Lacrimispora indolis DSM 755: one gene and its partners. The protein of the gene in region 1 interacts with the protein of each later gene in a pairwise test. Links are inferred from orthologs where the notes say so. Each region holds a gene or a part of one and is shown on either strand. Other genes may lie near its edges. The genes, in order: ftsZ, rlmN and K401_RS0106115.

Region 1 (10,610 bases):
CCGATTGCAGGGATCGTAGCGGCAAATAACTTAAGCTCCGGAATCATCATTGCCGGGATTGCTTTTGTCATGCTGTTTGTGTCCTGTAAAAAGAAATGGCCGTTTTTTGCCTGCGGTTTAGGGGGGGTAGGCTTACTGGCTTTTGCCGGGCCAATGGCCACTGTCCTGGAAAAGCTTAATATCCTTCATGACTACCAGCTGGGCCGTATCCTGGTATGGCTGGAACCGGAGGCTTATCCCTCCACAGGAGGCTATCAGGTGCTTCAGGGGCTTTATGCCATAGGTTCCGGCGGTCTGGTAGGCAGAGGCTTAGGAGAGAGCATACAGAAGATGGGGTTTGTGCCGGAGGCACAAAACGACATGATTTTTTCCATTATCTGTGAGGAGCTTGGTCTTTTCGGAGCTGTTTCCGTGATTCTGATATTCCTTTTTATGATTTACCGTTTCATGCTCATTGCGGATAATGCGCCGGATCTGTTCGGAGCTTTGCTGGTTGTAGGCGTCATGGGGCATATTGCCATACAGGTTATTTTGAATATTGCGGTTGTTACCAACACCATACCAAATACGGGCATCACCCTTCCCTTTATCAGCTATGGAGGTACTTCAGTCCTTTTTCTAATGATGGAAATGGGCATGGTTTTAAGCGTTTCCAACCAGATAAAGCTGGAAAAATAATAGGATGTGAAACCATTCTCTCACTCTTAACATAGGATAGTATATAAGAAGCCATGGGAGGTACCGGATTGTCAGTCATACAGGTCCAGGGGTTACGATCCTTAAAAGGTGAGATAAAAATTCAGGGTTCCAAAAATGCTGTTCTGCCCATGATGGCAGCAGCGGTTCTCCATAAAGGTACAACAGTGATTCATAATGTCCCCAGGATACAGGATGTGTTCTGTATGCTGGGGATACTTGAGCATATTGGCTGTATATGCGGCTTTGACGGCCATTCCTTGACAATTAATGCATCGACTCTGACACAGGCGGAAATACCGGAAGCGTATATAAAGAGCATGCGCTCCTCTATTATGCTGTCTGGTCCGCTCCTTGGAAGGACCGGGAATGCGGTCACCAGCTTTCCCGGAGGGTGTTCCATAGGGGAACGACCCATTGGCCTGCACTTGTCTGCCTTTCGGAAACTTGGGGCGGTCATTGAGGAAAAGGGTGATAAGCTTCTGGCGTCCGCGGATCGGCTGATGGGCGCCGATATTTATTTTCCCTTTCCAAGCGTGGGAGCTACGGAAAACGCCCTGATGGCTGCTGTATATGCCCAGGGGGTAACTGTCATCCATGGAGCTGCAAAGGAACCGGAGATCATTACTCTTTGTGAATTCTTAAACAATATGGGCGCCAAAATCCATGGGACCGGTACTTCCAGGCTGGCGGTCACGGGCGTAAAAGAGCTTTGTGATTCTGAATTTACTGTGGCAGGTGACAGGATTGTTGCAGGAACTTATTTAATGGCTGTTATGGCTGCTGAAGGAAATATTGTGCTCCAGGGAATCCAACCCGGGCATTTAACCTCTGTTCTTACTCTTACTGAAAAAATGGGTGCTGATATAAAACAGTATGAAAACCAGTTGGAGGTATCCATGAGAGGGCGTCCTGACTGCATAGATGTTATGACAGAACCTTATCCGGGATTTCCCACGGATCTTCAGTCGCAGTTAATGGCTGTCATGGCCTCATCAAAAGGCACCGGCAGGCTGAAAGAAACCATTTTTGAAGGACGTTTTGGGACAGCAAAGGAGTTGCAGAAGCTTGGGGCAGATATTATAATAGAAGGAAAAAGGGCTGTGGTGCGCGGGCTTTATCCTTTAAAGGGAAACCGGGTAACTGCCACAGATCTGCGGGGAGGCGCGGCCCTTGTGGTTGCAGGTCTTGCCTGTGAAGGCGTGACTGAGATCCATGAGTGCCACCATATTGAACGGGGATATGTAGACATCTGCAGCGACTTAAGCAGTCTTGGTGCAGCGATCAGAGGGATGGAATGAAAGATTTAAGAAAAAGCAGAAGAAGAATTAAATTTGGAATTGCAGCCGCCGTGATATTTCTGGGAACAGTCATTTTTTTGTCACTGCAGATCAGGGATATTACGGTGAGCGGCAATAAAAAGTACACATCGGAGCAGATTGTTGATTTTATATTTAAGGACGGCTGGGACCGGAATGCGGTTTTTTGTCTCTATAAGGATCGTTTTAGAAAGCATGAACAGATCCCTTTTGTGGAGGACTACAAAATCGTATTCCAAAGCCCGGTAAAGGTTGAAGTGATCGTCTATGAGAAGTCCGTGGTAGGTTATGTCTCCTATATGGGCAGCTATATGTATTTTGACAAGGATGGCATCGTTGTGGAAAGCTCCAGCGGAAAGCTTGACGGTATTCCGTGGGTTACGGGGCTGCAGTTCGGACATATCGCTCTGCACCAGCCCCTGCCGGTGGAAAAAGGGAAGATCTTCAGTGAGATCCTGAACCTGACCCAGCTTTTATCAACCAAGGAAATTCCGGTTGACCAGATCCGGTATGATTCCCGGGGAGATGCGACTCTTTTCATGGGAGATATTAAGGTTTTTCTTGGAAGCAATGACCAGATGAATGGAAAAATCTCCGAGTTAAAGAACCAGCTTCCTGTTTTGGGAGGATTATCAGGGACCCTTTATCTTGATACATATGATGAGGCGGATACTGTCACTTCTTACAGGTTTGTGAAGAATAAATGAATTTACATAATTTGCTTGGAATTTTGTTTAAAAAATGGTTGATATTTTCGTGAAAATCAAATATTATATTAATTAGGTTTATAGAGTAAGCTGTTTATGGTTAAAGGAGGATATAATCTTGTTAGAGATTAAGATAAATGAGGCGGATAATGCGGCAAGAATTCTGGTAATCGGAGTAGGCGGTGCAGGTAACAATGCGGTGAACCGCATGATCGATGAGAATATAGCTGGTGTTGAATTTCTTGGAATCAATACGGACAAGCAGGCTCTGCAGTTTTGCAAGGCTCCTACAGCCATGCAGATCGGAGAGAAACTGACAAAAGGTCTTGGTGCAGGCGCCAAGCCGGAGATCGGTGAAAAAGCGGCAGAGGAGAATGCGGACGATCTGGCCCAGGCCATGAAGGGTGCGGATATGGTATTCGTTACCTGCGGAATGGGCGGCGGTACTGGTACCGGAGCAGCTCCTGTTGTGGCCAAGATCGCAAAGGATATGGGAATTCTTACTGTGGGCGTTGTGACAAAACCTTTCCGTTTTGAAGCAAGGACCCGTATGAGCAATGCAAATAACGGTATTGAACGTTTAAAAGAGAGTGTAGATACATTAATCGTAATCCCTAATGACCGTCTTCTGGAAATCGTGGACAGGCGCACCACCATGCCGGATGCCTTAAAAAAAGCAGATGAAGTCCTTCAGCAGGCCGTACAGGGCATTACAGATTTAATCAATGTGCCGGGACTCATTAACCTGGACTTTGCAGATGTTCAGACAGTAATGACAGACAAGGGCATTGCCCATATCGGTATCGGCAGGGCAAAGGGTGATGAAAAGGCATTGGAAGCCGTAAAGCAGGCGGTATCCAGTCCGTTGCTTGAGACTACCATTGAGGGCGCTTCTCATGTCATCATTAACATTTCCGGTGATATCAGCCTGGTGGAAGCAAATGAGGCTGCCAGCTATGTCCAGGAGATGGCAGGAGATGAAGCAAACATTATTTTTGGAGCAATGTATGATGAGAATGCTCATGACGAAGCCAGCATTACCGTGATCGCAACCGGTCTGGACCTCCAGTCTGAGACTCCGGTGTCCAAGGTCATGACGAATTTTTCCAATCCTAACTATAAACAGCCAAAAGCAGCAGCTCAGAACCAGGCCGTGAATCAGGAGGCAGCCGCTACTGCAGCAACTCCCGGATATAACCAGAACTATAATCCTAACTACGGAAATGCCAATTATTCCAACCCGGCTTATAATAATCAGAATTATCCAAATAACAACAGCAACTATAATAACCAGAATTATGGAAACCAGAACTACGGAGCCGGAAACTATACTAAGCCCAATTATCAGGGACAGAATAATGCCCAGGGTACTCCTCCTCAGGGAGGCGGACAGCCCTATCGTCCAACCGTGAACAAGGAAGTTCAGATCAACATTCCGGATTTTTTAAGAAATAAAAGATAAAACTTATGAAGCTACATAATCAGGCAGGTTCCGATGAACCTGCCTGTTTTTGAAACACCCGAGGAAAGGAGTGGCAGAATGTCAGAGAAAGAACAGGATTGGGAGATTTCAGAGGATTATTATAACAGCAAGGAAAATGAAAAGAATCTGTCTTTGGAAGATTTTATCACGGAATCTGACAAGGAGACCGCTGGCTTTGAACCTTCCGGCCAAAACGATGAACTGTTAAAAAAGACAATTGGGGATGTCCATCAGGTGCTGGTCTTGGCTCAGGAAGGAAAGAGCATTCCGGAGATTGCTTCCATTACAGGCTTTCAAGAGAAATACGTTTATGATATACAGGTTTGTGCCCAGGGCTTCAGGGAGGATGACGAGATTGCAGTGGCTCATCTGGTGCTGGGTTAGAAGGAGGGATTAAGGATGATGAAAAAGATTTGTCCGGTTTGTGATCTTCCGGTAAACGAAATGAATTACTGTCCCCGGTGCAGGAGGATGGTCCGACGGCCCATTCTGTGGAAAACAGATTATTATTTAAATGAAAGACGACCCTCTTATGATGAAGAACGTAATATTCCCAAGACGGACAGGCAGGGAAACCAACAGAGAGGGAATGCTCAGGGGAATCAGCAAAAAGGGAATACCCAGAGTCCGGCCAGGCAGAAGAGTGTGCTTCAGAGACCGGTATCCCCCAGACCTCAGGAGACGAGAACGCCTGTCAGGCCTGCTGCCGGCCATAATCCTTCCAGACCTTCCCAGCCAGGGCAGGCAAAAAAGGGGAGGAAGCCTCTGGCGCCTCTGGCAGGGTTTCTTACCCTGATGGTTGTTTTAAATGCCGTTCCAAAGGTCATTGGAACCGTAGGCCAGTTGATGGAAGATAAAAGCAATTACAGCACTTATGAAACAGCGGTTCCCTACGATGATTCCGGTTTTACAGAGCTTGAAGAAGAGGAAGTAAAAGCTTCCGGAGAACCTTGTACCGGCTATATTCATTTTCCTGCTGACGGCAGGCAGATCGCGGCAGCCATGGGGCAGTTTTTTAAAGAGACAGACTATGGCTATCAGGTGGAAGATGGAGCGGTTTATTCTGACAATTATATTTTTGAAGAAGAAGACGGTCCTATATCCTATTATGAGACAGTAGAAAGCTTCTCTTTTGAGGATGAGGTGACCAGCCAGCTGGATCCAAGCGATGAAGAATACGTATTCCAGTATGTTGATATCAATTATGATACGGCTACAGGGGAGCTTCATGACTATATCTCTTCCTTAAAGGACAGGGAGGTTTCCCTTGTCTTTTTAGAGGAGTTTTTAAGGCTTACGGAAACAGGCGCCGGAATCCCCCAGGAAGAAAGCAGCATCCCGGCCATTATGGAACAGGCCAGGACAAAGGAATGGCAGGAAGATGGAATATACATTATGGAAGGGCTGTTTGATATCAACGCTTATCTTACCAATGATGGGATCAGGATCTACGTTTCTTACAGCAATCCTCAGGTGATGGAAAGCCAGGAAACGTAAACAGGATATATTGCGGAATTCAGTTTTTTGTGGTAAAGTGTTAAAAGATAAATGCAACATTTTGTGGGTATACCCTTACGCCCAATGAAGCGGGGTGCGCTGTGCCCAAAGTGCATGGCAGTAATAATGAGACCAAAGACAGGAGACAGACAGCATGAAAATTAAAGACATATTGAGCCAGGGGAAGCCTACCTTGTCCTTTGAAGTATTTCCTCCTAAAACCGAGGATAAATATGAATCAGTGGAACGGGCGGCGGCGGAGATCGCAAAGCTGAATCCGGCTTTCATGAGTGTCACATACGGGGCAGGCGGGGGAACCAGCCGGTATACCGTTGATATCGCTTCTGCCTTGCACCATGAGTACCATGTGACGGCTCTGGCTCATCTGACCTGTGTTTCTTCCACCAAGGATAAGGTGCACCAGGTCCTTGGTGAACTGAAAAAGGCCGGAATAGAAAATGTGCTGGCTCTCCGGGGAGATATGCCTGCTGATGCTCCTGTTAAGAGAGAATACAATTACGCCTCTGAGCTGATCAGGGAAATAAAAGAGGCAGGGGATTTTTGCATTGGCGCTGCCTGTTATCCGGAAGGCCATGTAGAATCCGCCAGCAAGACCATTGATATGGATTACTTAAAACAGAAGGTGGAAGCAGGATGTGATTTTGTTACCACCCAGATGTTTTTTGACAATAATATTTTATACAATTACCTGTACCGAATCCGGGAAAAGGGTGTTACCGTTCCGGTGGTTGCAGGGATCATGCCTGTGACCAATGTGAGGCAGATCATCCGAAGCTGCCAGCTGTCAGGAACCTATCTGCCTTCCCGTTTTAAGGCTATTGTAGACAGGTTCGGAGAGAATCCGGCAGCTATGAAACAGGCAGGAATCGCCTATGCCACAGAACAGATCATTGACCTTATCGCCAACGGAGTAAATGCCATTCACGTTTATTCCATGAATAAGCCGGATGTGGCGTTAAAAATCAAGGAGAACCTTTCTGAGATACTGTGATTCCTTTCAATCTGGGTCCGGCTCCTTTTAAAAGAGTCGGGCCCGTTTTAAAATGAAAAACGGAGGAATATCAATGGAAATCAGCCGAAAGGAGATCCGGCGGTATCTGGGATACGGGAAAAATGAAGGGGATGAAACCGTAAATGCTTTGATTGAAGAATGCGTCAGAGAGCTTACGGCAGCTGCATCCCCAAAAAGCATAAGCCGGGTATATCCCCTGGAACTGCTTGACCATGACACAATCGATTTCACCGTATTTAAGACCAGAAGCCGGAATTTAAGCAGGAACTTAGCCGATTGTGAACAGGTGATCTTATTTGCCGCCACTTTAGGCGCGGGGGTTGATGTGCTCCTGCATAAATATACAAAGCTGCAGATGAGCAAAGCTGTTATCATGCAGGCTGCTGCAGCTGCCATGATTGAGGAATATTGTGACGAAGAGAACCGGAAGCTGAAGCAGGAGTATGAGGACAGGAAGCTGTATTTAAGGCCCAGATTCAGCCCTGGCTACGGAGACTTTCCCTTAGAGTGCCAGAGGAATATTACTGCGGTTCTGGAAACACCTAAAAGGATCGGGATTATGCTTACGGACAGCCTTCTCATGACGCCTTCCAAGTCTGTCACTGCGGTCATGGGAGTTAGCGGGAAACCTTACCGCTGTGAGATAAAGGGATGCGAATCCTGTGTAAAGACGGACTGTGCATACCGGAGAAATGAATGATACAAATGCAGATGGAGGAACCTATGGCAGGAATTTTAGAAGAGATAAAGAAACGGATCGTATTTTTTGACGGCGGAACAGGAAGTCTTTTGCAGGCCAGCGGCTTAGAACCGGGAGAACTGCCGGAGACATGGAATGTAAAGCACCCGGATATTATTACAAAGCTTCATCGTGATTATCTGGAAGCGGGGGCAGACATCATAAAGACAAATACCTTTGGGGCCAATGGTCTGAAATTCCACAAAGGAGCAGAATTTGATCTGGAAGAGGTGGTGACTGCGGCGTTAAAAAATGCAAAAAAAGCGGTTGAAACGGCTGTCTTTCCGGCTGGAAAGAAAAAGGGGTATATTGCACTTGATTTAGGTCCTACTGGAAAGCTTTTAAAGCCTTTGGGAGATTTGGATTTTGAAGATGCCTACCAGATGTTTTCCCAGGTAGTTAGGATCGGAGAGAAGGAAGGCGCGGACCTGGTGCTCATTGAGACCATGAGCGACAGCTATGAGGCAAAGGCGGCTGTGCTGGCTGCAAAGGAAAACTGCAGCCTTCCCGTATTTGTGACCATGATTTTTGATGAAAAAGGAAAGCTTTTGACCGGAGGAAACGTAGAATCCACGGTCGCCCTTTTAGAGGGCCTGGGGGTCGATGCCCTGGGAATCAACTGCGGCCTGGGCCCGATTCAGATGAAGGGCATTTTAACAGACATCATGAAGGTGGTTTCCATACCGGTTATTGTAAATCCCAATGCAGGGCTTCCAAGAAGCGAAGGCGGGAAAACAGTTTATGATATTGATGCGGGAGAATTCGCGGCTGCCATGAAGGAAATTGCAGAGGAAGGAGCCTGTGTAATCGGCGGCTGCTGCGGAACCACGCCAGAACACATTGAAAAGACGGTGGCCCTTTGTAAGGATTTTCCTGTCAGGCATCCGGATAAGAAAAACAGGACTGTGGTTTCTTCTTATGCACAGGCGGTCCTGATCGGTGATGACCCGGTCATCATCGGAGAGAGGATCAATCCAACGGGGAAATCCAAGTTTAAGCAGGCCCTTCGGGATCACAACCTGGAATATATCCTTCGGGAAGGGGTGACCCAGCAGGACAATGGGGCCCATGTTCTGGATGTGAACGTTGGACTTCCGGAAATAGATGAACCCTCCATGATGGTGGAAGTGATCAAGGAGCTTCAAAGCATCATCGACCTGCCCCTTCAGATCGACACCTCCAATACGGAGGCAATGGAGCAGGCTATGAGGGTGTATAACGGAAAGCCCCTCATCAATTCCGTAAATGGGAAAAAGGAAGTGATGGAGGCCATTTTCCCGCTGGTAAAACGGTACGGAGGCGTTGTGGTCGCCCTTGCTCTTGATGAGGCTGGAATCCCGGAGACAGCAGACGGAAGGATTGCTGTTGCAAAGAAAATCTATGAGAAGGCCGCAGAATATGGAATTGAGAAAAAAGACATTATCATAGATGCCCTTTGCATGACGGTCAGCTCTGACAGCAAAGGGGCACTGACCACTCTTGAAACCTTAAGAAGGGTCCGGAATGAGCTGGAAGGCAGGACCATACTGGGGGTTTCCAACATTTCCTTTGGTCTTCCCCAAAGGGAGATCATCAATGCCACCTTTTTTGCAATGGCCCTTCAAAACGGCCTGAGTGCCGCCATCATAAACCCCAATTCAGAAGCAATGATGCGTTCTTATTACAGCTTTCGGACTCTGGCGGATTTAGATCCCCAGTGCAGCGGTTATATATCGGTTTACAGCGGTCAGGTGGCTACGTTGGGGGAAACGGTAAGGCCGGGAACTTCCTCCCTGGCAAGCGGCGTTTCCGGGGGCGATATGCCCCTTTCAGAAAGCATTGCAAAGGGCCTTAAGGACCGGGCCCATGCCGCGGTAACGGAGCTGTTAAAGGAGCAGGAGCCTCTGGCCATCATAAATGGGGAGATGATCCCTGCTTTGGACCGGGTGGGAAAGGGCTTTGAAAATGGAACAGTATTTCTGCCTCAGCTTCTTATGAGTGCGGAAGCTGCCAAGGCAGCTTTTGAGGTCATAAAAGAGAAGATGGCGGAAGGCGGTCTGGCACAGGAGAAAAAGGGAAAGATCATCCTGGCTACGGTCAAGGGAGATATTCATGATATCGGCAAGAATATTGTAAAGGTCCTTCTGGAAAACTACAGCTATGATGTGATTGACCTGGGAAAGGACGTTCCTCCGGAGAAGATCGTGGAAACTGCGGTGGAAGAAGAGGTAAAGCTGGTAGGCTTAAGCGCTCTTATGACCACCACGGTCCCCAGCATGGAAGAGACCATCAGACAGCTTAGGGAGACCGCTTCTTCTGTGAAAGTGATGGTAGGAGGTGCCGTGCTTACGGAAGGATATGCAAAGACCATCGGCGCAGACCAGTACTGCCGGGATGCCATGGCTTCCGTCAATTATGCGGAAGGAGTATTTCACGTAAAATAACCAGCCCGATTGACAAATACGGTATGAATGGTATAATATCCACGAAAGCAATGAGCAGTGCGAAACGGGACAGAAGAAGATTTTCATTGTGCTTGCACATAAGAAAATCTTGTCATGGCCCGTTTCATAGGGAGAATGCCCGTGAGCGAACGAATTCTATCAGTCATGGGAATCCCCATGACTGATAGAATTCGTCCGCTTTGCACTACGGATTTACGATACAACACATCTGGAGGTACCAAAAAACATGGGAAAGATTATTTTAACAGGGGACCGGCCTACCGGAAAGCTCCATATCGGCCATTACGTAGGTTCGTTAAAGCGCAGGGTGGAACTGCAGAATTCCGGGGAATTTGACGAGATTTTTATTATGATCGCGGATGCTCAGGCGCTTACGGACAATGCCGATAATCCGGAAAAGGTCCGTCAGAATATTATTGAGGTTGCGCTGGATTACCTTTCCTGCGGGCTGGACCCGAAGAAATGTACTCTGTTCATCCAGTCACAGATTCCGGAGCTTACAGAGCTGTCCTTTTATTATATGAATCTGGTAACCGTATCCAGGCTGCAGCGGAACCCTACGGTAAAATCCGAGATTGCCATGAGGAATTTTGAAACCAGCATTCCCGTAGGTTTCTTTACCTATCCAATCAGCCAGGCAGCAGACATTACGGCGTTCCAGGCCACTACGGTGCCTGTGGGAGAGGACCAGG
Region 2 (10,584 bases), 590 kb from region 1 along the record:
TTTTCTCCAATGTGCACACAGCCCAGAAAACGGCAGCCGTCTTCATAAGGCTCAAACTCAGGAAAATAATCCTTCAGCCGGTTGCATTCCATATCTTCCATGTACATGGAGCTAAATCCCGGCGTATCCATCAAGTACGTATCCCCTCCCATGCCAAAAATCTCCGAATGCCTGGTGGTGTGCTTTCCTCTCTGGATCTTCTCGCTGATCGTTGCAGTCTCCATATCAGCCTGAGGATAAAGAAGGTTGGTTAAGGAGGACTTTCCAACTCCGGAAGGTCCTGCCAGAACCGTGGTTCTCCCATGCACCAGCTCCTTGATTTCCTGGATTCCCTGATTGTCATAGGTGCTGGTAAAATAAACGGGATAACCGGCTGCCTCATAGATATCTCTAAGAGCCAGCCTTTTTTCATTTTCAGTTAAATCGATTTTGTTGAAACAGATTTTTACGGGAAGCTCCTGAACCTCCATCATGACCAGAAAACGGTCCAGCAGATTTAAGTTAGGCTCCGGATGGGTAATGGCAAACAGTACCAGCGCCTGATCCACATTGGCTACGGCAGGGCGGACCAGGGCATTTTTCCTCGGCAGGATTCGTTCGATGTTCCCCTTCTTTTCCACGCTGTCCAGAACGGAAAATTCCACATTATCTCCAACCAGAGGCTTCACGTTTTTATTACGGAAAATACCCTTTGCCTTGCATTCATAGATGGTTTCGTCCCCACCGTGGACATAGTAAAAGCCTGCAATTCCTTTCAAAATTTTTCCTGTCATATATTGTTCCTTATGATTGGGGGACCGGAATAAATGTGACGGAGTATGAATTGATCACATCGCCTGTCTCCACATTCACGATCTCTACGGTTCCGCTGTTAACACCGTAAGCACCTTCTATATTCTTAAATGATACGGGAAGCATCTGGTCTCCTGTCATGGTAACAGGTCCCATAAGCTCTCTGATTTCGTCTTTTCCATTGACCGACTGCCTCAGCTGTATCTTCAAGGTAAGCTGTGTGCTGCCGGAGCCGGGCCCGATGATGTTCTGCAGGGAATAAGATTTATCAATGGAAGCCAGATATTTAACCTTGGACTGCTGGGCTGTTCCGCTGCTGACCACAAAGTCCACGCTGGTTCCTGCTTCTACCTGACTGTCTGCCGTTAAGGACTGGCTGATGACACTTCCCCAGGGAACTGTCTCGGAGGCAGCTTCTGTCACTGTTCCCGCAACCAGTCCCACGTCAGCCAGCATTTCCAAGGCCACTTCATGGGTCTGACCGGCAATATTGGGAACGGTTACAGGGTTTACAAGAGCCGGGCCGGTACTTACAACCAGGGTCACGGTCTCCCCTTCCTTTGCCTCGGAGGGGCTGTAGCTGATCACATATCCTGTTGTAACAGTATCATGATTCTTCTGCTCCACATTGACGATCAGGCCGTTTCCTTCCAGTGCTGCTTTTGCAGAAACGCCATCCATTTTGTCAAGGCCAAGCTTTGTTAAGTCAATGGCAACGTGTTCCGGACCCTTGCTGACCACAACATAGACAGCAGAGTACTTATCAATGACTGTGCCCTCTGCCGGGTCCTGAGACACAATATCCCCTTTGTCAATGGTATCGTGAAATACGTAATCACTTACCTTCATATACAGTCCGCCGTTGTCCTTTAACTTCTGTTCCGCAATATCCGTTGCCAGACCTACAACGCTGGTCATTTTCACCTTTTTGTCGCTTAAGGTTTCTTCCGTAGAAATCTCTGCTGTTGATTCGGTCTCCTTAGGGGAACCGGAACGGAATAAACCGCTCACTTTGGAAAATACAATTATCAGCACGATCACGATGAGTATGGCCACAACAATACCTGCCGCTGTCAGAAGCCGTTCGATTTTAGGATTGATATCATCCTCGGAATCCTGTTTTCTGTTTCTGCCGTTGCCCGGCTGCTGGCCTGCATTTTTTTCCATGCGTCGTTCCGGCCTCTGCTCCTGATTCCTGCTGACATTGCGGCTGGCCGCCGGATCTGCCTGTACCTTACGGCCGGACCGGATCTGCTCCAGCTCCGGTTTTCCGATGATGACCGTCTGGGAATCATCCACCTGGGAATTGTACTGGACAAAATCCCCATCAGGATTGACAAGTGCTTTCCGTAAATCGGATATGACCTCATGCATGCTTCCATAACGGTATTCCGGTTTTTTCTCGGTGCACTTTAAAATAATGTTTTCCAGTCCTACCGGTATGTTCTCATTATAGAAACTGGGCGGTGTTATGGGGTCTTCCAAATGGGCCAGGGCAACGGTCACCGTATTATCTCCCTGAAACGGAACACGTCCGGCCACCATTTCATACATGGTAATTCCCAGAGAATAGATATCGCTCCTGACATCGCTGTAACCGCCTCTTGCCTGTTCCGGCGATATGTAATGGACAGAGCCTACCGCAGTAGCGCTTAAGGTCTGGGAAGAGGCAGCCCGGGCTATACCGAAATCAGCTACCTTTACCTTTCCATCTCTGGCAATGATGATATTCTGAGGCTTGATATCCCGGTGTATGATGCCCTGTTCGTGGGCAGCCGCGATTCCCTGTGCAACAGAAATTGCCACACCGATGGCTTCCTTAACATCAAGGCAGCCTTTTTTTGAAATATAATTTTTTAATGTAATTCCTTCGATCAGTTCCATAACAATATAATGGAGGGTTCCTTCGTCCACTACATCATAAATGTTTACGATGTTGGGATGAGAAAGACAGGCAGCCGCCTGAGCCTCCATTTTAAACTTACCGACAAAGCCGCTGTCTGAACTGAACTCTTCCTTTAATACCTTTATGGCGACAGGGCGGTTTAATTTATGGCACAGGGCCTTATACACATCTGACATCCCGCCGGAACCAATCTGGTCCAGTATTTCATATCTGTCCTGTAAAAATGTCCCCGGTCTCAAGATCATAAGCTTACCTCCCTGCCAATTTCGGGTTCAATCAAAACAACAGCTATATTGTCCTTCCCCCCATTGTCATTGGCTACTGTAATTAATTTTTCTGCCTTTTCCGGCAGCTCCAGTTCTGAGCAGATAATTTCTTCCATCTCAGCGTCCTCAAGCATATTGCTGAGTCCATCGGAACACATGAGCACATAGTCTCCCGGCTCCAGGCTGACTTCAAAAAAATCAATCTCCAGCTTATCCTCTGTACCAACCGCTCTTGTTATAATATTCTTTTTTTCCCGGTAATCCCGGCTTCCCCGTTCCAGCTGGCCTAATGACACCAGCTCTTCCACGTAGGAATGATCCTTTGTGATCTGCTGCAGCCGGTTCCTCACCAAATACAGGCGGCTGTCTCCAACATTAGCCACATACATGGTAGAATCCTCAATCACTGCTGCCACCAGGGTCGTTCCCATGCCGTTTAATTCCGTATTCTTCATGGATTCCTGGTAAAGCATTCCGTTGACTTTTAAGATCCCCTCCCGAAGAAGCGGAACAATCCCCGGCGAATCCGCCTGTTTTAAGTGGTCCACCAGATTTTCGGCAATATATCTGGAGGCAAAATCCCCGGCCTGATGACCGCCCATGCCGTCAGCAACCAAAAAAAGATTGGGCAGTGTGCCCAAAGGCTCTGCCTGGGCATAGACATAATCCTGATTGGCCGTGCGGACTCTTCCGGTATCCGTCATAGCGCAAGCCTTCATCGTTTCATTCTCACTTCCTCTTTACTCCTGATGTCAGGCGGATATTAGCAATCCGCTCCGCTACTTGCTCATAATCAAATAGCAGCTATTGCTGCTTATCAGGCAGAACCAATGCTCCATCTGATACAAGTAAGTCCCCTCCCCACTAATTAATTCTCTTCGCATTTGAAGCGGGGGACTTCCCTGATTCGGTTAAAAAGCTTTTTCTCAACTGCCCGCAGGCACCGTTAATATCCCTTCCCATTTCTCTTCTTATAGTAACATTTATTCCGTTTTTTTCAAGAAGATTTTTAAATGCCTCTATGGCTTTCCGGTCTGACTGCACGTAATTGCGTTCTTTAATAGGGTTCACCGGAATCAGATTCACATGGCCGTGCTGGCCTTTTAACAGGGCTGCCAAAGCGGAAGCTTCTTTTAAATTATCGTTGACACCGCTTACCAGGCTGTATTCAAAGGTGAGCCTTCGCCCTGTTTTTTCAAAATACGCCTGACAGGCATCCAGCACATCCTTTAGAGGGAAACGGTTCGCCACAGGCATCAGGGTTTTTCTGACCTCATCGTTTGGCGCATGAAGGGACAAAGCCAGGGTGATCTGTAAATCCTCATCAGCCAATCGAAGGATTCCGGGCACAATGCCGCAGGTAGAAACCGTTATGTTGCGCTGGCTGATATTAAGTCCGTTTTCATCTGTAAGAAGACGGATGAACTGAATCAGATAATCAAAGTTGTCTAAAGGTTCTCCGGAACCCATAACGACCACATTGGAAACCCGTTCCCCGGTGATCTTCTGGATCCGGTATATCTGATCAAGCATTTCCGACGGGCTTAAGTTTCTTTCCAGGCCGTCAAGGGTAGAGGCACAGAACCGGCAGCCCATGCGGCAGCCTACCTGGGATGAAATACAGACGGAGTTTCCATGCTTGTATTTCATCAAAACGCTTTCAATCACATTCCCATCAGAAAGAGCGAATAAGTATTTTCTTGTACCATCTATTTTTGAGATCTTTTCCTCCACAACGGTAAGGGAGGTAAGCTCTGTCAGCTGCAGCAGCTTCTCCTTCATGGAGTTAGGAAGATTTGTCATTTCATTAAAATCAGCCGCCAGTTTCCGGTGCATCCACTCATAGAGCTGCTTTGCACGGAATGGTTTTTCTCCGATTGACACCAAAAAGGCTGTCAGTTTCTCCATATCCAGAGATTTTATATCTATCTTATCCATTCTACATTTCCTCTATTCCGCCCATGTTTTTGGGCATAAAGGTATGCCCGCAGGGCGTTCCTCTATTCCGCCCATGTTTTCGGGTGTAAAGGCTGCCTACCTTTTCTGAAATGCCGCAATAAAGAATCCGTCACATGGATGGATTCCCGGCAGAAGCTGTATATATTCCTGTTTTGCGGCGGCTGAAGCCAGCTTATCTCCCAGTTTTCCTTTCAGATCGATGCAGTCAAAGGGAAAATGATCAATGAACCACTGGGCATTTTCTTCATTTTCTTTTCTGTTAATGGTACATGTGCTGAAAATCAGCCGTCCTCCCGGCTTTACATAAGCCTGGACAACCGACAATATTTCCCGCTGAAGAGCTGCCAGGGATTCTAAGTCTTCCGGCGTCATGCGGTATTTGATATCAGGCTTTCGTCCAATGATCCCAAGCCCGGAACAGGGCAGATCAGCAATGACAATATCCGCCTTATCCATGGAATCAGGGTCAAGAACAAGGGCATCCTGGACCTTTGTCCTGATATTTGAAAATCCGCACCGTTTTATATTTTCCTGGACCATGTCTATTTTGGAGAGGGTTAAATCCCGGACCTCCACCATACCAGTCCCGTCAAGCTTATCTGCGATATGGATGCTCTTTCCTCCCGGCGCACCGCAGACATCAATGACATAATCGTCTTTTTTCGGATCTGCGATTTCGCCCACAAAACTTGAGCTTAGATCCTGAACCTGGATAAATCCCTTTTGGAATGCCTCCAAGCCTTCCAGATAATCATATTTTTCAATGCAAAGCACAGCTTCTGAAATTCCGGACTCACTCACTTCTGCTCCCTGGTTTCTAAGGCTCTGCAGAATTTCTTCTTTGGAAGCTTTTGCATAATTACAGCGGACAATTGTCTTTTTATTCTTTAAAAAGGATTCCATCATGGTGACTGCCGTCTCCCTGCCATAGGTTTCCTCCCACATAGATGTGATCCAGGAAGGCATGGAATAGCGGATGGAGTCATCAGGCCAGGTAATGCCCTCTTTATTTCTGGAAATATTTCTCAGCACGCCGTTGACAAAGCCTTTTAATCCTGTAAATTTACGCTTTACGGCAAGCTTTACCGCTTCATTGCACACGGCTGAATCAGGAACACGGTCCATATAAAGAAGCTGGTATACCGACATGCGGAGAATGGTGCGTATCACCGGCTTCATTTTCTGTACTTTTGTATTGGAAAAGGAATTGATGATATAATCGATCTGAAGCAGGTATTCCACGGTTCCTTCTGCTATTCTGGAAATGAAGGCCCGTTCCGGTTTATTTAAGTACTGATACTTATTCAGGGCCTGGCGCAGGATGATATGGCTGTAGCCTCCCCGCTCCAGGATCTCAAGGAGGATATCCAGCGCAATTTCTCTGCTATCGCCCACGCTGCCGGTCTCCTTAGTCATCATTCCTTCTTCCTCCGAACAGGATCACCAGCCTTAAAAGCTGCAGTACGGTGGCTGCAAGGGCCGCCACATAGGTCAGGGCCGCTGCGCCCAGCACTTTTCTGGTATAGCCTAATTCCTGATCTCCTAAGATCCCTACCTGGCCGAGAAGAGTGACTGCCCGGCTGGATGCATTGAATTCCACAGGCAAAGTGACCAGCTGGAAAATAACAGCCAGAGAAAACAGGATCAGCCCGATATTAACAAGGGGAGAACCGATTCCTCCAATGATAACTCCAAGAATGATCAGGGGCAGCGCTGCCTTGGAACCGATATTGGCTGCAGGAACAATGGCCCCCCGAAGCTTTAAGGGAATGTAGCCTGTATGGTCCTGCATAACATGACCGCATTCATGTGCAGCAACGCCGATTGCAGCAACTGAGGTAGAACCGTAAACAGAATCAGACAAGTTCACGGTCTTGGTCCTGGGGTCATAATGATCCGTAAGCTGCCCGCCTACGGACCTTACCTGAACATCATAAATGCCCTGGGAAGTCAGAAGGCGCTTTGCCGCTTCCGCACCGGTCATTCCAGACATACTTCTCACCTTTGAATATTTGTTAAATGTACTGTTTACCCTTGCAGATGCCACCATGGACAAAACTGCTCCGATGATAACAAGGATCCAGGTGGGATCCATATAATATCCCATCATTCCGCCATAATACATAATCAGACTCTCCTTTCTTCTTTCCTGCCCAAGCTTTCCGGGCTTGAAGGTATACCGGCAAGCCGTTCTAAAACAGCGCCTTCCCCAATGTGGTATCCGCGGAGAAATGCATCAATATCCATACATTTTTTTCCCTGCAGCTGCAGCTTGCGGATGGACAAGCCGCCTTTTCCGGTCTTTATGACCAGAGAGTCACGGCCTGCTTCTGCCACCTGGCCGCAGACGCCCTCATACTCTTTATCCACAACTTCTGCTTCCCACAGTTTTATCACTTTTCCGTTCCAGGCGGTATAAGCGCTGGGCCATGGGTTTAATCCTCTGATCAGGCGTTCAATGGATACTGCATCCATTGACCAGTCAATATCTCCCATGGACTTTTTTATCAGGCCTACATAGCAGGTCCCGGAATCATCCTGGGGAATGCGGATGGCAGTCCCTTCTTTCAGCTTTTCAATGGTTTTTAAAATAAGTCTGCCTCCCATCGCGCTCAGCTTATCGTGAAGGCTGCCAAAGGTTTCCTTTTCTTCCAAAGCAACGGTTTCCTGATCCAGCATATCTCCCGTATCCAGGGATTCAGCCATCATCATGGTCGTAACTCCGCTTTCCTTTTCTCCGTTAATGACCGCATACTGTATGGGAGATGCTCCGCGGTACTTGGGAAGCAGGGACGCATGGATATTTACACAGCCGTATTTTGGAATATCCAGAATGGATTTCGGCAGGAGCTGTCCAAAAGCGATTACTACGATCAATTCCGGATCCATATCTGATAAGATTTTAACAAACTCCGGATCCCTTGCCTTGACCGGCTGATAAACAGGGATCTGGTATTCCAGCGCTTTCTCCTTTACAGGAGTCATCTGGACTTCCTTACCTCTTCCCTTTGGTTTATCCGGCTGGGTAACTACTGCAAGAATTTCATGCCCGGCCTCCTTTAACGCCACAAGGGCTGGAACGGAAAAATCAGGCGTTCCCATAAATATGATACGCATAATTATTCTTCAACCTCTCCTTCTTCTTCCTCCTCGTCAGGGGTGACATCCTCCAGCTCGCCTTCCACCTTGTCTACGTATAAATCACCGTTTAGATGATCGCATTCATGACAGATCGCCCTGGCTAAAAGTCCTTCCCCCTCCAGTTCATAAGGCTCCATGGCATCATCATAAGCCTTTATTTTTACGTATTCCGGCCTTGTAACGATTCCTGATTTTCCAGGTACGCTAAGACAGCCCTCTGGCCCGGTCTGGCTTCCCCTTGTCTCCAGGATTTCCGGATTAATGAGAACATACTGGTTGCCATCCTCAACATCCAATACAACGATTTGTTTTAAAACCCCCACCTGAGAAGCCGCAAGGCCGACTCCGTTGGAATCATACATGGTTTCAAACATATCCCCAATCAGCTCTGTAATCCTTGGTGTGATCTCTTTTACAGGCTTACAGTGTTTTCTTAAAATTTCATCTCCAATGGTTCTGATCTTTCTAATTGCCATTTTCCTTTATCCTCTTTCTTGCCCATTCTTTCCGGGCATAAAGGTATGCCCGAAGGGTGTATCCTCTTTCTTGCCCGTGCTTTATGGGCATAAAGGTATACCCATAGGGTGTATCCTCTCATTTATGAAAAATCATATTGGACCATTACCTGGTCAAACAGTGACCGGTGATCTTCTGAAAAAACGTCGATCTGATCCCTGATTTTTATTAGTATATCATAGTTTTCCTGTTTCAAGTATAAAATTTTTCTATAGATATCATTAATTTTGTAAACCGACGCCTCCACAGGGCCGATAACCTGTACCCTTTCCTGGTCCGCCAAAGAAGCGATGAATCCGGCTGCTGCTGCCGCGGCTTCGCTTAACAGGCTTTCCTGCCGGGAAGAAAACTGGACGGTTAAAAGACCGCTTGCCGGAGGGTATTTCATCAGGCGGCGGTATGCCATTTCCTGCCGGTAGAAGGCTTCGTAGTCCTGATTTGCAGCAGTTACAATGCTGTAATGCTCCGGGCTGTAGGTCTGGATGACCACATCACCGCTTCGGAAATCACGTCCGGCCCTTCCTGCCGCCTGAGTCAGCAGCTGGAAAGTCCGCTCTGCGGAGCGGTAGTCCGGGGTATTTAAAGATAAGTCCGCAGCCAATACCCCTACCAGGGTCACATTGGGAAAATCATGGCCTTTCACGATCATCTGGGTGCCGATGAGGATGTCTGCCTCTCCCTCTGAAAAGGCGGTGAGAATCTCTTCATGGCCCCCTTTTTTTGAAGTGGTATCCAGATCCATCCGCAGGACTCTGGCAGCCGGGAACATTTTTTTAGTCATCTGTTCAATTTTCTGAGTCCCCACACCGAAATTAGCGATGTATGGAGAGCTGCAGGACGGACAGCGGTCCGGCATTGATATGGAATATCCGCAGTAATGGCATACAAGGCGGCTGTTATTATGGAGTGTCAGGGTCACATCACAGTGGGGGCAGCGAATGGCTTCCCCGCAGGAACGGCAGGATACAAAGTTCGCATAGCCGCGCCTGTTGATAAACAGCATGATTTGTTCCCGCTTTTCCAGCCGGTCTTCCATCAAAGCCTTTAAATTTCGGCTGAAAATGGACTTGTTGCCTTCCTTAAGCTCCTGCCTTAAGTCCACTACAGATACGTCTGCAAGACGGCTGTCTTTTTTTGCCCGTTCTGTCAGGCAAAAAAGCCGGTATTCTCCCTGAAGGGCTTTTGTATAAGCCTCCAGGGAAGGGGTTGCCGAGCCTAAAACCAGGGATGCCCCCTGCATGGAAGCCCTTTTTACAGCCACCTCCCTGGCATGGTATCTTGGGGATACTTCGCTTTTGTAAGCCCCTTCATGCTCTTCATCTATGAGAATCAGGCCGAGGCGGGAAAAGGGGGTAAACAGGGCCGAGCGGGGGCCGATCATGATATCAATATCCCCGTTTCTTGCCCGTTCAAACTGGTCATACCGTTCTCCTGCCGATAATCTTGAATTAATGATGGACACGCGGTTTCCAAATCTTCCGTAAAAACGAAGGACAGTCTGGTAGGTCAGGGCGATCTCCGGAATGAGGACGATCACCTGCTTTCCATCCTTTATGACCCTTTGGATCAATTCCATATAAACCTCCGTCTTACCGCTTCCCGTGATGCCGTGAATCAAATAGGTCTTTCTTATATTTTGAGAGTAATCCAGACAAAAGCTGTCTACAATGGTTTGCTGCCCCTCATTTAAAAGCACACTGCGCCCTTCTTTTGCCTCTGCCTTAACAGGATTTCTGTAAACCTCCTCACGGTCAAGGCTTACGTATCCCTTTTCAATAACCGGTTTTAAGGTAGCTGCAGATAGGTTCATCTGATTGACTGCAATTTCATAGGGAATGACGGAATTTTTCAAAAGTGCCTGAAAAAGCCGTGCCCTGGCCTTATAGCTCTTTTTTTCCGCCTCCTCTAAGGCTTTTAAAAGCTGAGAATGGTCCAAAAGGCTTCTAAGCACCTTTTTTTCCCTTGGTCTCACCTTTTGCTTCACAGGAAGCACGGTTTTTAATG
Region 3 (10,566 bases), 3.1 Mb from region 1 along the record:
CAGGTAAAGGAAATTTTTAAGCGGACGGTGGATACGGGAATCCAGCACGGCACGGTTACAGTGCTTATTGATCATGAGGGATATGAGGTAACCACCTACCGCGTCGACGGGGAGTATGAGGATGGGCGCCATCCCAAATCCGTGGAATTTACAGGAAGCTTATTAGAGGATTTAAAGCGCCGGGATTTTACCATCAATGCAATGGCTTACAGCGACCGGGAAGGGCTGGTAGATGCCTTTGACGGGGTAAAGGATTTAGAAGGCCAGACCATTCGGTGCGTGGGAAATGCTGTGGACCGGTTTACAGAGGATGCTTTGAGGATCTTAAGGGCCATCCGCTTTTCAGCCCAGCTGGGCTTTGACCTGGAAGAGGAAACCAGGGCAGCAATTGCCGTCATCGCCCCCAACATGGCAAAGGTCAGTAAGGAACGGATACAGGTGGAGCTTACAAAGCTCCTCCTTTCTGACAACCCCGGGAAGCTTAAATGTGTGTATGAAAATGGAATCGGCCCTTATATCTCTGACCATTTCGAACATGCGGGAAGGCGGCTTCTGGAAGCGGAAAAGCTGGCCTGGCTGCCCCTTAAAAAACACCTGCGCTGGTCAGGCTTTTTAAGGCTGGAGGAGCCTCAGGATGCCGTCCGGATCCTTAAGGAGCTTAAACTGGATAATGAGACCATTCATCAGACAAAAACTCTTGTCAGCTTATGGAAAACAGAGATTCCGGCGGATAAGGCAGCCATCCGGCAGGTCATGAGCGGCCTTTCCCCGGAGCTGTTTCAGGATCTTTTGTGTTTTCAAAAGGTATTTTGTCCTGAAACCTATAAGGCCCAATTAAATATGGTGGAGCAATATTCCGGGGAAATCCTAAGTGCCGGGGATTGCATCCGCTTGAAAGACATGGCAGTCACCGGCCGGGAATTGATGGATGCAGGCATGAAGCCGGGGCCTGAAATGGGGGCGGTATTAGACCATTTGTTCCAGCTGGTCCTTACGCAGCCGGAATGCAATAACAGGGAATATCTGATGAAATCAGCAGAACATTTATTAAAGGAACAAGCCTGAGGCACGTATAACTTTCCGCCGTATTTTGCATATTTTTTTCCACCTCTTCATACCCTAGAAGTAGCTGATGAGCTAAGAGTTGGAGGGGTGGTTGTGAACGAGAAATACACAGAGGTGCTTTCGCAGTATGAGCTTGAAATTCTGGATGTGAAACGCGGCCGGGGCGCCTGGCTGTGTGAAACGAACCAGGGGCTTAAACTGCTTCGGGAATATAAAGGAACCTTAAAGCGCCTGGAATTTGAGGATCAGGTATTTTCACAGATGAAAGAGACCTGTCATTTAAACGTAGACCGCTACGTCAGGAATAAAGATGGTGAACTCCTCTCCAGTGCCGAGGATGGAACCCGGTGGATTGTAAAAGACTGGTATGCGGACCGGGAATGTAATTTGAAAGATAGCAAAGAGGTATTATGTGCCATCGAACAAATTGCTTCTTTACATAAAGTGCTGCGGCGGATCGAATTTAAAGAGGAATGGAACTTAGGATCCATATTGGTACAACAGCCGGCTGAGGAAATGGAACGCCACAACCGGGAGCTGGTGCGCGCCCGCACGTTCATCCGGAATAAAAGGAAAAAGTCTGAGTTCGAATTGTGCGTTATGGGAAATTACGACATATTTTTCGAACAGGCCATGGAAGCCTGTAAAGGGATGGCAGGCTTTTATGAAAACCGGGGTGACAGTGAGGAATACTTATGTCACGGAGACTTAAACCAGCATCACATCCTCATGTGCTTTCATGATGTGGCCATTGTGGAATTCAACCGCATGCACAAGGGCATGCAGATGGAGGATTTATACCATTTTATGCGGAAGGCCATGGAAAAGCATGACTGGAATTTAAAGCTTGGTATGGCCATGCTGGAAACCTATACAAAGGTTCTCCCTCTTTCGGATGCAGACAGGATATGCCTTTACTATTTGTTCTTATATCCTGAGAAATACTGGAAGCAGATCAACTTTTATTATAACGCCAATAAGGCCTGGATTCCTGCACGGAATATTGAAAAGCTTAAGGATTTAGAGATTCAGCAGCCCATGCGGAATCTTTTCCTGTCACGGATCAAGGATTGAAAGAAACGCGCCTTTCAATCTTGGGTTCAAGGCACAAAATAATGGAAATACGCTTTTCTTTTAACCTGTTATGATTTATAATAGCCATAACAGAAATGGAGAGAAAGGAGTATTTTGCTTATGAAAGATTACAAGAGTATTTATGAGGAATGGCTTTTAAATCCTTATTTTGATGATGCGACTAAAGAAGAACTCCGGGGGATCGCAGATGATGAAAACGAAATCAAAGAGCGTTTCTATCAGGATCTGGAATTTGGCACTGCCGGTTTAAGAGGCATCATTGGCGCCGGTATCAACCGGATGAATATTTATGTAGTTAGAAAAGCCACCCAGGGGCTTGCAAATTATATCATAAGCCAGGGCGGAGCCGATAAAGGTGTGGCTATTGCATACGATTCCAGACATATGTCTCCGGAATTTGCAGAGGAAGCAGCGCTTACGCTGGCAGCCAATGGAATTAAGACATATAAATTCGAATCTCTGCGCCCAACGCCGGAGCTTTCTTTTGCTGTAAGGGAATTAGGCTGTATTGCCGGAATCAATATTACCGCCAGCCACAACCCTCCGGAATATAACGGATACAAGGTATACTGGGAGGATGGCGCCCAGTTTACTCCGCCTCATGACAAAGGGGTGACCGCAGAGGTTTTAAATATCACGGATATATCAACGGTCAAGACCACCACCTTGGAAGCGGCAAAAGAATCAGGAAAATATGAGATCATCGGAGCTGCTCTGGATGACAAATATATAGCCCACGTAAAAGCCCAGGTAGTGAATCAGGCCGCAATAGACCAGATGCAGAATGATATTAAAATTGTTTATACTCCTCTCCATGGTACAGGCAATCTTCCCGCAAGAAGAGCGTTAAAGGAAATAGGATTTACGCATGTGTATGTGGTTCCTGAACAGGAACTGCCCGATGGTGGTTTTCCAACGGTCAGCTATCCCAATCCTGAAGCCGAGGAAGCGTTTGAACTGGGCCTTGCCCTTGCAAAGGAAAAGGATGCGGACCTGGTTCTGGCAACGGACCCGGATGCTGACCGTCTTGGGGTGTATGTAAAGGATGACAAATCCGGAGAATACATCCCCTTGACCGGCAATATGTCCGGTTCTCTTCTGTGCGAGTATGTATTGAGCCAGAAGAAGGAACGGGGAGAGATCCCCGCAGATGGACAGGTAGTAAAATCCATTGTTACCACCAATCTGGTGGATGCGGTTGCCAAGGCTTACGGCTGTGAGCTGATCGAGGTTTTAACCGGCTTTAAATACATTGGCCAGCAGATTTTAAAGGAAGAGGCCACCGGATACGGGACCTATATGTTCGGTCTGGAGGAAAGCTATGGCTGTCTCATCGGAACCTATGCCCGCGATAAGGATGCCATATCCGCAACGGTCGCTTTGTGCGAGGCTGCGGCTTATTATAAGACAAAGGGCATGACCTTATGGGATGCCATGATTGCCATGTATGAGAAGTACGGCTATTATAAGGACGCAGTAAAGTCCATTGGCTTAAAGGGTATTGAGGGCCAGGAAAAGATCCGGACGATCATGGAGACCATGCGTAAGGATACACCGGCAGAGGTTGGCGGATATAAAGTCCTTTCCGCCAGGGATTATAAGCTTGATACGGTAAAGGATATGAGCACCGGAGAAGTCAGCCCCACCGGGCTTCCCCAGTCTGACGTGCTTTATTATGATCTGACGGAGGATGCATGGCTGTGCGTAAGGCCATCAGGAACAGAGCCGAAGATCAAATTTTATTATGGCATTAAGGGCGCTTCCATGGCAGAGGCGGAGGAGAGATCCGCGAAGCTGGGAGAAGCGGTCATGGCTATGGTTGATAAGATGATGTAATGAGCACAAGTGAGCCAAGATGAGCGTGCTCATCGGCGCGAACGGTGAATGCTGACCATGATTCCCAGAATCATGACATAAGAAAATATAAAATTGAGACGGAGCCTGGTCAAAAAACCAGGCTCCGTCTTTATAAATTATGATTTTTTGTATTTTTTGGAGTATTCCTTTAATTCCTTTAAAGCCTCCCCAAACAGCCGGGATGAAGCGGTAGGGTTCCGGCGGAGAATACCTTTTCGGTAAAAGGTCAGGCGTCCGCTGAGCTTTTCTTTGGTTTCTGTCAGGGACTGAAGGCGTTCTGCTAAAGCGGATTCTTTTAAGGCACTGGCAGTTTCGGCCTTCAGAGAGGAGATCTTTACCATGGTCCCATCCTTTAAGCTGGCTGCTTTTTGAATGGTTTCAGTTTTTAAATCGGATACCTTCTGGGCGGTTTCGGCCTTTAACAGAGCGATCTGCACCTGTACCTCTTCTAGCTCTGATTTTAATTTTGTCATGGACTCCAGGATTCGGCCAAGGTCCAGGGCTTCCTTGGTGGAGTGTATGGCATCAGTGACAAAAAGACTGCCGATCACGATCACAAGGGCGATGCACACCGTCCCGTTTAAATCAAGGACCAGCCATTCCAGGGGACGGTGAATGACCTCCGTCAGCAGCAGGGTGAGAAAGCCCCATGCAATGGAGGTACCAAGACAGACATAACCGTTTAAATTAAAGGGCTTGCTGCTGTAGTCCCAGTATTTCATTTTAAACAGCCGTTCCATGGCATAGCCGGTGGCATATTCCAGGGCAGAGGCACCTGCCATACCAAAGAGAAATACAAGAAATAAATTGCCCTGGACGGGCAGGGACAGCCACAGCATGATAATGGCACCGCTTCCATACAGGGGAAGAAGGGGAAGCCTTAGAAAACCGCGGTTTACAAAATGAAAGCTTTTTACGGATACATAGGTGGATTCGATGATCCAGCCGATAAAACAGTATATGAAAAAAAACAGCAGCCACTGATACCAAGTATACAAGTACATAATAGAACCCTTTCTTCAAAATATTTCTGTTGGATTTATCATAAACGGTTTTGTCATTTTTTGCAACCTTTGCTTGCTTTAATCGCTTCTGTCATGTAGAATTATGATGTTTCGTATTTAGAATGATGAAACCCTGTGAAAAGTCAAGGAACACTGTAAAGATAAGAGAAAATCAAACCGCATTAATAAAGGAGTTTTTCAATGAGCATATTAAACGTAGAACATCTGACCCATGGATTTGGAGACCGTGCCATTTTTCAGGATGTATCCTTCCGCCTCTTAAAAGGAGAGCACATCGGCATGATCGGAGCCAATGGAGAAGGAAAATCCTCATTTATGAATATAATCACCGGAACACTACAGCCGGACGAAGGAAAGGTGGAATGGGCCAAACGGGTCCGCGTAGGTTATTTGGACCAGCATACGGTGCTGGAAAAGGGGATGACCATCCGGGACGTATTAAAAAGCGCCTTTGCATTCCTGTTCCAGATGGAAGAGCAGATGAATGAGATCTGTGATAAAATGGGAGAGGCTGATGAGGAAACCATGGCTTCCATGATGGAGGAGCTTGGAACCATTCAGGACCTTCTTATGGCCCATGACTTTTATATTATTGATTCAAAGGTAGAGGAAGTGGCCAGGGCTTTAGGCTTAACCGACATGGGGCTGGATAAGGATGTGACGGAATTAAGCGGAGGCCAGAGGACCAAGATTCTTTTAGGAAAGCTTTTATTGGAAAAGCCGGATATCCTTCTTCTTGATGAGCCGACCAATTATCTGGATGAACAGCATATTGAATGGCTGAAGCGTTATCTCCAGGAATATGAAAATGCATTCATCCTGATTTCCCATGACATTCCATTCTTAAACAGCGTGGTCAACATCATTTACCATATGGAAAACCAGAGCCTGGACCGTTATGTAGGTGACTATGAAAAGTTCCAGGAAGTGTATGCAGTGAAACGTTCGCAGCTGGAGGCTGCTTATAAAAGGCAGCAGCAGGAAATCGCTGAGCTGGAAGATTTTGTTGCCAGAAACAAGGCCCGTGTGTCCACCAGAAACATGGCCATGTCCAGACAAAAGAAGCTGGATAAAATGGAGGTCATTGAGCTATCAAAAGATAAGCCAAAGCCGGAATTTCATTTTATGGAAGCCCGCACAGCCGGTAAATGCATTTTTGAAACAAAAGATATGGTCATCGGCTATGAGGAGCCTTTGTCAAGACCTTTGAATCTTTCCATGGAACGTGGGGAAAAGGTGATTTTAGCAGGCGCAAACGGCATAGGAAAGACCACCCTTTTAAAGAGCATCCTGGGGCTAGTGCCGTCCTTAGAGGGAAATGTGGAGCTTGGAGATTACCTTTCCATCGGATACTTTGAACAGGAAATGGCCCCCGGAAATACCACTACCTGCATTGAAGAGATCTGGAAGGAGTTCCCATCCTACACCCAGTACCAGGTCCGGTCTGCTCTTGCCAAGTGCGGTCTGACTACCAAGCACATTGAAAGCCAGGTGCGGGTGTTAAGCGGCGGGGAACAGGCAAAGGTCAGATTATGTAAACTTCTTAACCGGGAAACAAATGTCCTTCTTCTGGACGAGCCTACCAACCACCTGGATGTGGAGGCAAAGGAAGAGTTAAAGAGAGCCTTAAAGGAGTATAAGGGAAGCATTCTTTTGATTTGTCATGAGCCGGAATTCTATGAAGGGATCGCGACCAGAGTGATTGACTGCAGGGAATGGGCCCTTAGATTATCTTGATATGATACTGATGGAGAAGCCAGGAAAAACATGTTTTAAAGTTTTTCCAGGTTGACGCGGCATCTGCCGAATGAATATGCTTGCAAATTCATTTGGCTCGCTGCCCGCGCACATAAAAATCGGGGCCTGGCTCTTTTAGGAACCGGGCCCCAAATTAAGTATTGCGATTGGGAATGGTAGGTATATAAAATAAGAGAATGTTCTTTTAGGGGGGCCGGACGGCTCGCGCCGTCCGGTATGAGTATGAAAAAGCTTTGTGATTTCAAGTAAGTTACTTGAAACAAAAGGCCCGTTATCCTTCCGGATAACGTATTATTAGTATACGAGGAAATTGTGACTAAAATGTGTACCACATATTAAAAAAAAATAAACATAATAAAAATTAAAAAAAGCCTTTGAATTCCCAGGGTTATTGTATATAATAAAGTAGAAACTGTGACTTCAATTACGAATTAGCCATAATTTTGAAGATAAAGGAAACCCTGGGAACAGGATACAGCGAACAGGAGGAAGCAAGATGATGATGTCCAATGATATTGGAATCGATTTAGGTACAGCAAGCATACTGGTTTATATTAAGGGAAAGGGAGTTGTATTAAAGGAACCTTCGGTTGTAGCCATTGACCGTGATACAAATAAAATCAAAGCCATTGGAGAGGAAGCCAGACTGATGATCGGAAGAACACCGGGCAACATTGTGGCGGTAAGACCTCTTCGTCAGGGCGTTATTTCTGATTATACAGTAACAGAAAAAATGCTGAAATATTTTATTAACAAAGCGGTTGGTAAAAAGACTCTGAGAAAGCCAAGGATCAGCGTCTGTATCCCAAGCGGTGCCACTGAGGTAGAGAAAAAGGCGGTAGAGGATGCCACTTATCAGGCAGGGGCCAGAGAGGTGGCGATCATTGAGGAGCCGGTGGCAGCAGCCATTGGTGCTGGAATCGACATTGCAAAGGCATGCGGAAACATGATCGTTGATATCGGAGGAGGAACCTCTGATATTGCTGTTATTTCCCTGGGAGGTACGGTTGTAAGCACCTCCATCAAGGTTGCGGGAGATGATTTTGATGAAGCCCTCGTCCGTTATATGCGAAAAAAACATAACCTTTTGATCGGTGAGAGGACGGCTGAGGAAATCAAGATCAACATCGGTGCGGCATACAGAAGGCCTGAGGTCCTGACCATGGAGGTTCGTGGACGAAACCTGGTTACCGGCCTGCCAAAGACCATTGTAGTCACTTCCGACGAGACTCTGGATGCATTAAAAGAACCGGCCATGCAAATCGTTGATGCGGTTCATAATGTACTGGAGCGCACTCCACCGGAGCTGGCGGCGGATATTTTTGACCGTGGGATCGTGCTTACCGGAGGCGGCTCTCTCTTAAGCGGCCTGGATGCCCTGATTGAAGAGAAGACGGGAATCACCACCATGATCGCAGAGGATCCGCTGACTGCAGTTGCCATTGGAACAGGAAAATTTATTGAATTCATGCATGGCGGAGATAATAAAACAGAATTTTAACCCAAAAACAGGGCTGATAGGAATATCAGTCCTGCCTTGAGGTTACCAGGACTGCTTTGGAACGACCCTGTCGGCATCGTAAGATTCCGGCGGGGCTGGTTTTGAGGCAGTCCGCTTGTATTTGTACGGGAGGAACCATGGCAACAGTCTGCGGATTTGTGGAGAAAATTAAATACAGGAACGAGGACAACGGCTACACAGTCTTAAGCCTTGTAAATGCAGGGGAAGAGTATACTCTGGTGGGCAGTTTCCACTACATAAATGAAGGAGAAATGATCGAAGCCGTTGGGGTTATGACCGAGCATCCGGTTTATGGGGAGCAGATGACTGTAGAAAGCTATGAGATCAAGGCTCCGGAGGACACTGCGGCAATGGAACGGTACTTAGGTTCAGGGGCCATCAAGGGAATCGGGGCAGCTTTGGCTGCCAGGATCGTCCGCCGCTTTAAAGCCGACACCTTCCGCGTCATGGAGGAGGAGCCGGAACGGCTTTCTGAAGTAAAGGGCGTCAGCGAAAAGATGGCAATGTCCATTTCCCAGCAGATAGAGGAAAAAAAGGAGATGCGTCAGGCCATGATGTTTCTTCAGGAATATGGAATTTCCATGAATCTGGCGGTAAAGATCTACCATGAATACGGTCCCAGGCTTTACAGCGTATTAAAGGAAAACCCTTACCAGCTGGCAGATGACATTCCGGGCGTAGGATTTAAAATGGCAGATGAAATTGCGAGAAAAGCAGGAATTTTCACGGATTCCAATTTTCGCATCAAAAGCGGGGTGCTGTACACTCTTCTGCAGGCCACGTCAAACGGCCATACCTATCTGCCGGAAGAAGAACTTTTGTCTCAGGCTTCGGAGCTTCTTAGGATAGAACCCTCTTTTATAGAAAAGCATTTGATGGACATGCAGCTGGATAAACGCCTTGTCATCCGGGAATCGGAAGGCAAACGCATCGTTTACGCCTCCCAGTACTATTACATGGAACTGAACGTGGCAAAGATGCTTCACGATTTAAATATCAGGGGTCAAATGCCCGAGGAGGAGATCCGGACCCAGCTTCTTAAGATCCAAAAGGAAGGGCAGATCGAGCTGGATGAAAAACAGGTCCAGGCGGTTGTGGAGGCGGTCAACAGCGGGCTTCTTATCATCACCGGAGGCCCGGGTACCGGTAAGACTACCACCATCAACACCATCATACGGTTTTTTGAAAGCGAGGAGATGGAGATCCTGCTGGCTGCTCCCACCGGCAGGGCGGCAAAGAGGATGACGGAAGCCACCGGGTATGAGGCCAGGACCATCCACCGGCTTTTGGAGCTGACCGGAGTTCCGGGAGACGATCGTTCCGTTGGAATGCATTTTGACCGGAATGAAGAAAATCCCCTGGATGCCGACGCGGTGATCATCGATGAGACCTCCATGGTGGACATTCATTTGATGCAGTCTCTTTTAAAAGCGGTCAATCCGGGGACAAGGCTTATTCTGGTGGGAGATGTGAACCAGCTTCCCAGCGTTGGCCCCGGAAACGTGCTCCGGGACATGATTGATTCAGGAAGTTTTAACGTAGTCATGCTGACTAAGATTTTCCGTCAGGCAACTCAAAGCGACATTGTGGTCAATGCCCACAAGATCAATCGGGGTGAGCAGGTTCCTTTAGGGAAAAAGAGCAATGATTTCCTCTTTATCAAGAGAGAGGATCCTAATACCATCATCAATGCCATGATCACTCTGGTTCAGGACAAGCTGCCCGGCTATGTCCATGCAAAAACTTATGATATCCAGATCATGACGCCAATGAGAAAAGGGGCCATTGGTGTGGAACGGCTTAACTCCATTTTGCAGGAATATTTAAATCCTCCCGGAGAAGGAAAGGCTGAAAAGGAATCAGCCGGAGTCACCTACCGGGTGGGAGATAAGGTTATGCAGATCAAGAACAATTATAACATTGAGTGGGAGGTCCGCAACGGATACGGGATCCCTGTTGATAAGGGAACGGGCATTTACAATGGGGATATGGGCATTATCCGGGAGATCAATACATTTGCCGAGCTGGTAACCGTGGAATTCGACGAGGGGCGTATGGTGGATTACAGCTTTAAGCAGCTGGAGGAGCTGGAGCTTGCTTACGCCATTACGATCCACAAATCTCAGGGAAGCGAATACCCGGCAGTTGTCATCCCCATATTTTCCGGTCCAAGGATGCTCATGACCAGAAACTTGATCTACACCGCGGTAACCCGTGCAAAATCCTGCGTTTGTCTGGTGGGAA

The links.
Region 2: the proteins of ftsZ (region 1) and rlmN interact in binary tests that used the Escherichia coli proteins (3 or more experiments, as listed by UniProt). The link is inferred for Lacrimispora indolis DSM 755 from one-to-one orthologs.
Region 3: the proteins of ftsZ (region 1) and K401_RS0106115 interact in binary tests that used the Escherichia coli proteins (3 or more experiments, as listed by UniProt). The link is inferred for Lacrimispora indolis DSM 755 from one-to-one orthologs.

Annotation. Positions count from the first base shown.
Region 1 is NZ_AZUI01000001.1:4,340,978-4,351,587, forward strand. Bases 2,216-5,012 are described here. They hold ftsZ (cell division protein FtsZ), read left to right. Parts: upstream 2,216-2,840; coding sequence 2,841-4,184; downstream 4,185-5,012. Other genes in these bases: K401_RS0120885 (cell division protein FtsQ/DivIB), read left to right, coding at 2,216-2,722; K401_RS0120895 (helix-turn-helix domain-containing protein), read left to right, coding at 4,263-4,589; K401_RS0120900 (hypothetical protein), read left to right, coding at 4,605-5,012. Also shown: K401_RS0120875 (FtsW/RodA/SpoVE family cell cycle protein), read left to right, coding at 1-678; murA (UDP-N-acetylglucosamine 1-carboxyvinyltransferase), read left to right, coding at 747-1,997; more of K401_RS0120885, read left to right, coding at 1,994-2,215; more of K401_RS0120900, read left to right, coding at 5,013-5,702; metF (methylenetetrahydrofolate reductase [NAD(P)H]), read left to right, coding at 5,857-6,714; K401_RS0120910 (vitamin B12 dependent-methionine synthase activation domain-containing protein), read left to right, coding at 6,788-7,435; K401_RS0120915 (homocysteine S-methyltransferase family protein), read left to right, coding at 7,459-9,897; trpS (tryptophan--tRNA ligase), read left to right, coding at 10,145-10,610. UniProt on the Escherichia coli protein: Essential cell division protein that forms a contractile ring structure (Z ring) at the future cell division site. The regulation of the ring assembly controls the timing and the location of cell division.
Region 2 is NZ_AZUI01000001.1:4,924,747-4,935,330, reverse strand. What follows is about bases 2,866-5,636. They hold rlmN (dual-specificity RNA methyltransferase RlmN), read right to left. Parts: upstream 4,903-5,636; coding sequence 3,829-4,902; downstream 2,866-3,828. Other genes in these bases: rsmB (16S rRNA (cytosine(967)-C(5))-methyltransferase RsmB), read right to left, coding at 4,999-5,636; K401_RS0123995 (Stp1/IreP family PP2C-type Ser/Thr phosphatase), read right to left, coding at 2,940-3,683; pknB (Stk1 family PASTA domain-containing Ser/Thr kinase), read right to left, coding at 2,866-2,943. Outside these bases: rsgA (ribosome small subunit-dependent GTPase A), read right to left, coding at 1-773; more of pknB, read right to left, coding at 784-2,865; more of rsmB, read right to left, coding at 5,637-6,342; K401_RS0123980 (zinc metallopeptidase), read right to left, coding at 6,332-7,048; fmt (methionyl-tRNA formyltransferase), read right to left, coding at 7,051-8,040; def (peptide deformylase), read right to left, coding at 8,043-8,540; replication restart helicase PriA, read right to left, coding at 8,663-10,584.
Region 3 is NZ_AZUI01000001.1:1,273,313-1,283,878, reverse strand. What follows is about bases 6,546-9,298. They hold K401_RS0106115 (rod shape-determining protein), read left to right. Parts: upstream 6,546-7,296; coding sequence 7,297-8,301; downstream 8,302-9,298. Other genes in these bases: recD2 (SF1B family DNA helicase RecD2), read left to right, coding at 8,439-9,298; K401_RS0106120 (ABC-F family ATP-binding cassette domain-containing protein), read left to right, coding at 6,546-6,779. In the rest of the region: K401_RS0106140 (CCA tRNA nucleotidyltransferase), read left to right, coding at 1-1,065; K401_RS0106135 (protein kinase family protein), read left to right, coding at 1,159-2,139; K401_RS0106130 (phospho-sugar mutase), read left to right, coding at 2,260-3,996; K401_RS0106125 (putative ABC transporter permease), read right to left, coding at 4,134-5,021; more of K401_RS0106120, read left to right, coding at 5,223-6,545; more of recD2, read left to right, coding at 9,299-10,566. UniProt on the Escherichia coli protein: Forms membrane-associated dynamic filaments that are essential for cell shape determination. Acts by regulating cell wall synthesis and cell elongation, and thus cell shape.